DNA from 2 places in the Caballeronia sp. LZ008 genome. Region 1 is predicted to be linked to the other one. Evidence: riboswitches for the same ligand, from Rfam matches in the RefSeq annotation. Region 1 holds a riboswitch; the other holds the start of a gene.
The links. A riboswitch is a leader RNA that binds a small molecule or an ion and turns the genes downstream of it on or off. The one in region 1 is predicted to bind cobalamin.

Region 1 (4,863 bases):
ATGCCGATGAACACTTCCCCGCAGCGATAGCCCGCGATCATGAAACGGCCGCGTCTGATCGTCGGGTCGTCTTCGGGTGCGCCCCAGGTTTTTTCGAGCGCGGCGCGCGCATCGGCGGGCAGCGTGCGATACGCGTCGAGATAGTCATCGAGCGAAAGACTCTGCAACGCAGGGCGCATATCGCGGACGACGGGATCGTTGGTCACGCCTTCCGTCAACGCGGCGATGAGCGCATCGCCGTTCGCCGGCATCGTGCCGACGCGATAGCCTTCTCGCGCGAGCATCGACAGAATGTTGATCGCGGATGCAGGCGTATCGAGTCCCACGCCATTGCCGATGCGCCCTTCGCTCGCCGGGTAGTTCGCCAGCACGAGCGCGATGCGCTTCTGCGCGTTCGGCGTATGACGCAGCTTGGTCCACCGCCGGCTCAGTTCGGCGACGAAGCGCACGCGCTCCGCGTCGGCCTGATAGCGCACGACATCCACCTGCGTATGCTTGCAGTGATATGCGAGCCCCTTGAAACTCACGGCGCGCGTGATGATGCGGCCATCGACTTCGGGAAGCGCGACATGCATGGCGACGTCGCGCGAATTCAGGCCGTGATTGTCCTTCTGCCAGTCATCGCGATTGCCGCCGCTCAGGATGACTTGCAGCACGGGCGCCTCACCCGCCACTTCGAAAACTTCGTCCTCGCCGATCACGCTCGCCGCAAAAGCCGTCGTGTTCAATACGAGCGATGCGCGATGCTGCGCGCACAAACGCTCGACCACTTCGCGGCTCACGCTTTCCTTGAGCGACGAAATCGCGATCGGCAACGGATTCATGCCTTCTTTTTCGAGCGCTTCGATGAGCGCATCGAACACGGCCGTATTGCCCGATTGCAAATGCGCGCGGTAAAACAGAATCGCGGCGACGCTCGCGCCTTCGGTCCAGCGCGCCTGCCAGTCGTCGATGCCCGCGATATCGCGCTCGGGATGATAGATCGCGACGGCGGGCAGCGGACTCGGCGGCTGCGGCTCGCGCCCGAAGCCGAACGCGCGATGCGCGATCGCGCGTAGAAACTCCTCGGCATTGCGCGCGCCGCCTTCGCGCAGATAGCGCGACAGCTCGCGGCAAAACGCTGCATCGGCCGTGCTCTTGCCGATAAGATTCGGGTCCTCGGTGAGATCGCCCGAAAACATCGCGAGCATCTGCTTGCGCTCTTTCGCGAGCGCGACGAGCCGCTCGATGCCGTACGGCCAGTACGATTCGCCGCCGAGATGATCGACGATCACGACCTTCGCGTGACGCAATACATCGTCGACATAGAAATCGACCGATGCGGGCTGACGCAGAAACGATTGATTCGCGAGCCGCACGTCGGGAAAGCCGGGCTCGAGACGCGGAAACGCGCTCGCGAGCAACGCGAGCGTCGTATCGGCGGAGCTGAGCACGACGATCGGCGCGCTCGTCTGATCGATACGCATGACGCCCTGCGCGTCGTCGACGAAGCCTCCCGGCGTCGTGCGGAGCAGATGCATCGCGGTTACGCCTGCACGGGCGCGCTCGCGAGCGCGGCGTCGAACGCGCGTTGCAGCGTCGCGCGTTCGAGGTCTTCGCCGATCAGCACGAAGCGGCTTTGGGTCTTCGCTTCGCCCGCTTCCCAGCGGCGGTCGAAATAACTGTCGAAGCGTCGTCCGACGCCTTGCACGACGAGCCGCATCGCCGCGCCCGGCAACGCAGCGAAACCCTTCACGCGATAGATCGTGTGCTGCTCGACGAGCGCATGCAGCGCGGCCAGCGCCTGCTCGCGCGATTCGACGTTGCCATGCACGACGACCGAATCGAACTCGTCATGATGATGATCGGCGTGGCCTGCTTCATCGGGCGAACCGTGATGATCGTGCCGCAAATGAATCGTCTCTTCCGATGCCGATTCGAGACCGAGCAATGTATGCACATCGAGCCTGCCCATCTGCGCGGGCACGATCTTCACTTCGGGCGGAATCTCGGGCCGCACGAGCGCTTCGACCTTTCGCAGCGCTTCATCATCCATGAGATCGGTCTTGTTGACGATGACGAGATCGGCAGACGAAAGCTGGTCCTCGAACAGTTCATGCAGCGGCGATTCGTGATCGAGATTGGGATCGGCCTTGCGTTGCGCATCGACGGCGACGGGATTCGCCGCGAACTGACCGCTCGCGGCAGCGGGTCCGTCGACCACGGTCACGACGGCATCGACGGTGAATGCGTTCTTGATCGACGGCCAGTTGAACGCCTGCACGAGCGGCTTCGGCAAAGCGAGACCGGACGTTTCGATCAGCACGTGATCGATGCTCTCGCGCCGCTCGACGAGTTGTTCCATGACCGGATAGAACTCTTCCTGCACGGTGCAGCAGAGACAACCGTTCGCGAGCTCGTACAGATTGCGGTCTTTGGAGCCGGCTTCATCGTCGCAACCGATGCCGCAACCTTTCAAAATCTCCCCGTCGATGCCGAGCTCGCCGAACTCGTTGACGATCACCGCGATGCGCTGGCCTTGCGCATTGGAGAGGATATGCCGCATCAGTGTGGTCTTGCCGCTGCCGAGAAAGCCGGTCACGACCGTGACGGGAATCTTGCGGGTTTGCATCGTCGCTCCGTGGCTTCGGTTGCATGCGCTTCATGTCGCGCGATGCCTGGCAACGCGGCTGGATGAAAGGGAAACGCACGCTTTTATGGATCATGGGCCGCGCCGCATCCCCGCGACAGCAAGCCCCGCTCAAAGTCTGGCCGGTATCCGGGCTGACGACGACGCCGCTTCGCCTTCCCGCGCGTTTCTCACGCGCAGTGGCTTCGAAGCCGGCTTCCCGTACACGCGATGAAAATGCCGTGCGCGGTGAATCGCTTACCGTTGCGGGGGCAGCGCAGGTTGACGTGCGTTCGACGAATCGAAAGGAACGCGCCCTGCTTCCCGTTTAACTGCGCACGAGAGAATCCGCGCGCGAGCACCAAAACTGCGTGAAAGTCTAGGCCCGGCGGGCGCGAGCGTCAAGAAAGGTGGTAAGGTCGGCGCACATGGAATCCGTCATCGCTCACATGAATCAGCCCCCTGTCACGCGTCTTGCCGTGGGGATCGGCTGCAGGCGGGGCGCGAGCGCCGACGCAATCGAGCACGCCGTGCGCGGCGCTTTGGGCACGCTTGCGTTCGGCGACATCGCCATCATCGCGAGCATCGACGCGAAACGGCACGAGGCGGGACTGCTCGCGTTCTGCGAGCGTCATCGTCTGACATTGCGCTTCTACGGCGCCGATGAAATCGCGCAAGCGCCGCGCACGGCGATATCGCATCATGCAATGGCGCATATGAACGTCGATGGCGTATGCGAGCCTTGCGCGCTGCTCGCGGGCAACGCGCGAACGCTCATCGTGCCAAAGACGATCGATTGTGGCGTAACCGTCGCGATCGCAGCGATGCATGCGCCCCGCGCGAACGGAACATGAATACCGGTCTTGCGGTCGTGCGCGGACGCGGCGTTTCGGCGAGCGGCTTCGCCACGACCGGTTTGAACTTGTCGCGGCAAAGCCAGACGAGAACGCCAAGCGCGACGAGTTCCAGATAGAGATAGAGCGCGTCCATTTGCTTGCTCCTAGAGTCGGTGATTACGTTGATTGCATGATGCCTGCCGTCTGTTAGCGCAGAATTAAGCCGCCGCCTGTTGTACGATACGGCCGTGTTTCTCTGGAGCTCCCGTGAAAACCGATACCGAATCGCATCTGCGCATGACCCAGCGCCGCAAGGAAGGCCACGAGAAAAAGCAGGCCGCCGCCGATCACGAGAAAGGCCTTTTGATCGTGAATACCGGCAACGGCAAGGGCAAGACAACGGCCGCGTTCGGCATGGCGGTGCGCGTGCTCGGACACGGCATGAAGCTCGGCGTCGTGCAGTTCATCAAGGGCGCGCTGCATACATCGGAACGCGATTTCCTCGGCGCAATCGCGCATTGCGATTTCGTCACCATGGGAGATGGCTACACCTGGAACACGCAGAATCGCGAAGCCGACATGGCCACCGCGCGCAAGGGCTGGAACGAAGCGCGCCGCATGATCGAGAGCGGCGAATATCAGATGGTCGTGCTCGACGAACTCAACACCGTGCTCAAGTACGAGTATCTGCCGCTCGATGAAGTGCTCGACGTGCTGAAGGCGCGGCCCGCGATGCTGCATGTCGTCGTGACCGGTCGACACGCGCCCGATGAGTTGATCGAACTTGCCGATCTCGTCACGGAAATGCGGCTCGTGAAGCATCCGTATCGCGAGCAAGGCGTGAAAGCGCAACGCGGCGTCGAGTTCTGAGCGATGCCCGACTGCCCCGCTCTCTTCATCGGCGCGAGTGCGTCGCATCAAGGCAAGACCACGGTGACGGCGGCGCTTGCGCGTCATCACACGCGCCGAGGACTGAAGGTACGCGTGTTCAAGACCGGCCCGGATTTTCTCGATCCGATGATTCTCGAACGCGCATGCGGCGCGCCCGTTTATTCGCTGCATCTGTCGATGGTCGGGCTCGATGCGTGCCGCGCGTTGCTCGCCAAGGCCGCGCGCGAGGCCGATCTCATTCTCATCGAAGGCGTGATGGGTCTCTTCGACGGCACGCCGAGCAGCGCCGATCTGGCCGCCACGTTCAACGTACCGGTGCTCGCGGTGATCGGCGCGCACGGCATGGCGCAGACGTTCGGCGCCATCGCGTTCGGGCTCGCGCGTTATCGCGAAGATGTGCCCTTTCATGGCGTGCTCGCGAATCGCGTTGCATCGGCGCGTCATGCGCAGATGTTGTCGGAGACTATCCCCGTCGACTTGCGTTATTGCGGCCATCTGTCGAATGCGGACGATATCGCCTTGCCCGAG
Region 2 (4,863 bases), on a different contig from region 1:
CGTAACGCGGCCTCGGCGCGCTGATTGAGCGTGCTGGTGAGCGACGACGGATCGGCCGCTTCCTGTTCGTAGAAGAGCGTGATGTTGACGACATCCTGCGGCACTTGCGCGCTCGCTTGTGCGGAGAGCGAGAGCACGCCCGAGGGCTGTGGCTGCGTCATCACCGTCTGCGCAGCGGCGGTTTGAGACAACGTAAGCGCGGCACCGGACATCGCGAGCAGGGCGAAGGCGGCGGCGGTTTTCTTATTGAGCATCGAAGGACTCCGTGACATCGCGTACGTGCGACGGGATTTAGTCGCAGTCGTGAAGTCGTAAGTTCCTTGTTAGACGAGGTGCTCGGTAATAAATCGCCATTGCGCTTCGGTCACGGGCGTGATCGAGAGCCGGTTGCCGCGCGCGAGCACTTGCATGTCGGCAAGCTCTGGATGTTCGCGCAACGCGGCGAGCGATATGAGCGGCGTCTTCTTCACGAACTTCACGTCGACGAGCATCCAGCGCGGCGTTTCCTGCGTCGATTTCGGATCGTAGTAATCGCTCTTCGGATCGAATTGCGTGGGATCCGGATATGCCGTCGAGCACACTTTCGCGATGCCCGCGATGCCCGGCTCCGGGCAGCTCGAATGATAGAAGAGCACGCCGTCGCCGATCTGCATCTGATCGCGCATGAAGTTGCGCGCCTGATAGTTGCGTACGCCCGTCCACGGCAAGGTTTTTTTCGGCGCCTGCGCGAGATGATCGATGCTCGCTTCGTCCGGTTCGGACTTCATCAGCCAGTAGCGCATGGTCGTGTGCATGAATCGAAGAGCGAACGGCAGGGACAAACGAAAACGGCATCGGAAAAACCGATGCCGTTTCTTGAATGAGGTCCCCGCCACAGCCGCTAGGCCGGCATCCTGAACCTGGGTTCAAGATTGGTCGCGGTAAGCAACACTTCGGGTACATCGGACTAGCGACGCGCGCGCCCGTGCTGCAAGGTTCCGCAACCGTGCCAATGTAGCATTGGTTCAAGGAATATATGACCTTGGCGTACCAGGCAGGGAAACGTCACTCTACACCAATCGTTTGCCTTCTGCAGCCTCTTCACGCTACTTCGGCAGTTTCTTTTTTCGATTGACATTGCGCGCTGATTGACTCGACGCGCATCTGCCTTATTGCGCTTCGTGTTGCGCAATGACCGCGCCCAATTGCTCGTTCATCGAATGCATCGTGCGGCGGATTTCTTCGGCGGGGAAGGCCTCGCCGTGACGCACGCTGTCCTGCAGCTTAAGCAATTCCGACGCCAGCGAAAGCGCCGCCATCACCGCGATGCGATCCGTGCCGCGCACGCTGCTTGCATTGCGCACTTTGTTCATTTCGGCGTCGACGCGCGCGACGGCTTCACGCAATGCGCCTTCGGTTTCCGGCGAGCACGCGAGACGATACGGCTGCCCGAGAATGGATACTTCGATCTGCGTGGTCGTCATGCCTTCTCTCCCTGATGATGCTCGCCGTGCAATTCCGTTTCATGTGCTTCCCGGGAATCGGCTTCGAGGAGATCGAGTTGATTGTCGGACTCGGCATGTTGCGCGGACTTGCCGCGCGGCAGCTTTTCGAGAATCGCGTTCAGGCGGATTTGCGCGTCGTCGATTTTCGCGGACAGCGAATCGCGTTCGGACTGCAGCGTATCGCGCTCTTCGCGCACTTGCGCGAGCTCGGCCTGCACGTTCGCATAGTCGGCGCGCAGCTGTTCGAGTTGTTCCTGCAGCGCTTGATGCGCCTGCTTGTGGCGCTCGCTGATCTGGATCAGCCGGCCGATGTTTCCTGACAGTGATTCGAGTTCGTTGAGCATGTGCTGCGTCCTCTAAAGACCTCGCATTTTAGCGCGGTTCAACGGAGCTTCCGATAAATGTCTCGTTTCGAGACGTAACAACACGCGATCTAGCGCTTAATCCTTCGAATCAAGCGCATGTCGCGATGCATTCGTGTGCAGAAAACGCGAGCGCCCCGCAACGCTCGTGATGACAGGCCGGCCGCTTCTCTTTCGCTTCTCGTTCGATTCGTCATGCGCCGCGCCAGTCTGCCCGCGCGGTTTTCTTGACGGCCCCGAACCGCGCTCCTACACTTGCCGCACTTTTGGTGCTCGCATCCGCCGATCTCGTGGATGCAGTCAAACGGGAAACAGGGAGCGAAGTCGCCGCAATCGACGACGAGCCAACCTGTGCTGCCCCCGCAACGGTAAGCGACCGCAACGCAAGTTGCAAGTCGTCTCATGCGCGTTTTTGCCGCGCGAGCGTGTCGAAATTCGTCGCACGCGCGCGACTGCAAGAAACGTGTCGATGCCACTGCGCGCCATGCGCGGGAAGGCGAGACGATTGATCGCCAGCCCGGATACCGGCCGGAGTCCGACGCATCGGCGCGCATGGCGCGGTGCGTTCGTCGCGCATCGTCCTCGCGGGGAGCGGGGTTGCGCTCACGCGAAACGGAACACTTCACACATGGTATTGCCACTGGCCGCGCTCAGAAGCGGTCTCTCCCGTCATGGCGCGCTCGTTGCGGCCATCGGCGCCTTGCCGTTCGCCGGCGCTGCACAGGCGGCCCAGACGGAAGACGGCACGCAAACGCTTGCGCCCGTCGTCGTCACATCGACGCGCGCGCCGCAGCCGCTTGCCGAATCGATTCCGCAGACATCGCTTTTTGACGAGCAGGACATCGCCGATGCAAACGCAAGCGACGCGCTCGGACTCGTCGCGCTCGCGCCCGGCGTGCAGATCACGCGCAACGGCGGACCGGGCTCGAACTCGGGGCTTTTCATACGCGGTGCGGCGTCGTCGCAATCGCTCGTGCTGATCGACGGCGTGCGCGTCGAATCGGCGTCGCTCGGCGCGGCACAGCTATCGCAATTGATGCTCGACCAGATCGGGCGCGTCGAGGTCGTGAACGGCAACGTGTCGGCGCTCTATGGATCGAATGCGATTGGCGGCGTCGTGCAGATCTTCACGAAGGAAGGCGAGGCGCATCCGCCGCGCTTCGACTTCGAGGCCGAGTACGGCAGCTATCACACGCAGCGGCAATCGGCGGGCGTGAGCGGCGCGCTCGACAAGGACGGCCGCACGACCTTCAGCGTGAACGTCTCGCGCGAGAAAACCGACGGCTTCTCGTCGATCGATCCGGGAATCGCGCCCGGCGCCAATCCGAACGCGAACGGCTATCTGAACGAGAGCGTCGCGGCGACGCTGCGTCACAAGTTCAGCGACAAGTGGGACGTGGGCGTGCGCTTCCTGCAATCGAACGGCATCAACAGTTTCGACGATGCCTATGGCCAGCCGACCGATATCAACGAAACGCACGATCGCGTGCGCTCGGCGTCGGTGTTCGCGAACGGCCGCGTCACGGATAACTGGACGGCGCACTTCACGATCGCGCAGGGGCAGGACCGCGCGAACATCGAGCAGAACGGCGTCTATACGAGCCGTTTCGATTCGGAGAACCGGCAATATACGTGGCAGAACGACGTGCGGATCAGCGACGCGCACAAGCTGCTCTTCGGCTACGAGCATCTCGATCAGACGCTCGATTCCGATCAGTTCAGCGCGCCCGACCGTCATGTGAATTCGATGTTCGCGGGTTACGTGGGGCACATCGGCGCGAACGAGTTGCAGGCGAATCTGCGCCGCGATCAGTATTCCGATTTCGGCGGCGCGAACAGCTACTATCTGGGCTACGCGTATGACTTCGACGCGCACTGGAAGGCGAGCGCGAGCTATTCGGCCTCGTTTCGCGCGCCGAGCTTCGACGATCTCTACTATCCGCTGAGCGGCAATCCGTCGATTCAGCCGGAGCGGAGTCATTCGGTCGAGGCGGCGTTGCAGTACGCATCGAATGCGCTCGGCGTGGTGCGCGTGACGCTTTTTCAGACGCGCTATTCGAATTTGATCGATTACGTGTCCGACGGCGGCTTCTACTATGTCGCGCAGAACGTCGGGCGCGCGAAGGTGCAGGGCATCGAGGGATCGTGGGCGGGGCACGTCGGCGCAACGGATGTGCGCGCGGGCGTCACGTTCCAGAATCCCGTCGACGAAACGAATCACGAGGATTTGACGCGGCGCGCGCGGCATTTCGCGACGCTGACGGCGCATCGCACGATCGGGCCGTGGCGCGTCGGTGGCGAATGGATCGTGAGCGGTCAACGCAGCGATTACGATTCGACGCTCGCGGGCTACGGCATCGTGAATCTGTCGGCGCGCTACGACATCTCGAAGTCGTGGTACGTCACGGCGCGCATCGACAACCTGTTCGACAAGGACTATGAACTTGCGTACTCGTACAACACGCCACGACGCGGCGCGTACATCACGTTGGGCTGGCATCCGTCGTGAGCCGGGTGGCTGAACGTCCGCGCGCGATGAACGCGAGCCGCGCCACCGCGATCTGGATCGCGCTCGGCGCAGCGACGCTCGTCGTGCTGGTCGCGTCGCTCGCGATTGGCAGCGTCGCGTTGCCCGTATCGCGTGCGATCGGCGCGCTCTTTCACGCGCACTCGGCGACGCCCGATATCGCCGATGACATCGTGCTGACCTTGCGTCTGCCGCGCGCGCTCGCGGGCTTCGCGTCGGGCGCATTGCTCGCGTTCGCCGGCGCGCTGCTGCAAGTGCTGTTGCGCAATCCGCTGGCGGAACCGTACGTGCTCGGCGTATCCGGCGGCGCGGCGACCTTCGCGCTTGCCGCGATGCTCGGGTCGCTGCCGTGGTGGGGCGTCGATATCGCGGCTTGCGCGGGCGCGTTCGCATCGATCGTTCTGGTCCTCGGACTCGCGCGCAAGGACTTGTGGCAAAGCGGACAGGACGCATCGCCGAGGCTCTTGCTGACGGGTGTCGTGATCGCATC

Region 2: it holds a riboswitch for cobalamin, as region 1 does, so the genes downstream of both, QCE49_RS02900 (TonB-dependent receptor domain-containing protein) here and cobW (cobalamin biosynthesis protein CobW) in region 1, are expected to answer to the same signal.

Annotation. Positions count from the first base shown of each region.
Region 1 is NZ_JARUXK010000004.1:1,081,748-1,086,610, forward strand. It holds gene cobN (cobaltochelatase subunit CobN) at 1-1,520, opposite strand, end outside; gene cobW (cobalamin biosynthesis protein CobW) at 1,526-2,611, opposite strand; cobalamin riboswitch at 2,732-2,989, opposite strand; gene QCE49_RS30020 (cobalamin biosynthesis protein) at 3,037-3,462, shown strand; gene cobO (cob(I)yrinic acid a,c-diamide adenosyltransferase) at 3,712-4,314, shown strand; gene QCE49_RS30030 (cobyrinate a,c-diamide synthase) at 4,318-4,863, shown strand, end outside.
Region 2 is NZ_JARUXK010000001.1:612,836-617,698, forward strand. It holds gene QCE49_RS02875 (SIMPL domain-containing protein) at 1-254, opposite strand, end outside; gene QCE49_RS02880 (EVE domain-containing protein) at 324-782, opposite strand; RNA gene ssrS (6S RNA) at 862-1,043, opposite strand; gene QCE49_RS02890 (cell division protein ZapA) at 1,149-1,463, opposite strand; gene QCE49_RS02895 (ATPase) at 1,460-1,828, opposite strand; cobalamin riboswitch at 2,097-2,394, shown strand; gene QCE49_RS02900 (TonB-dependent receptor domain-containing protein) at 2,475-4,355, shown strand; gene QCE49_RS02905 (FecCD family ABC transporter permease) at 4,352-4,863, shown strand, end outside.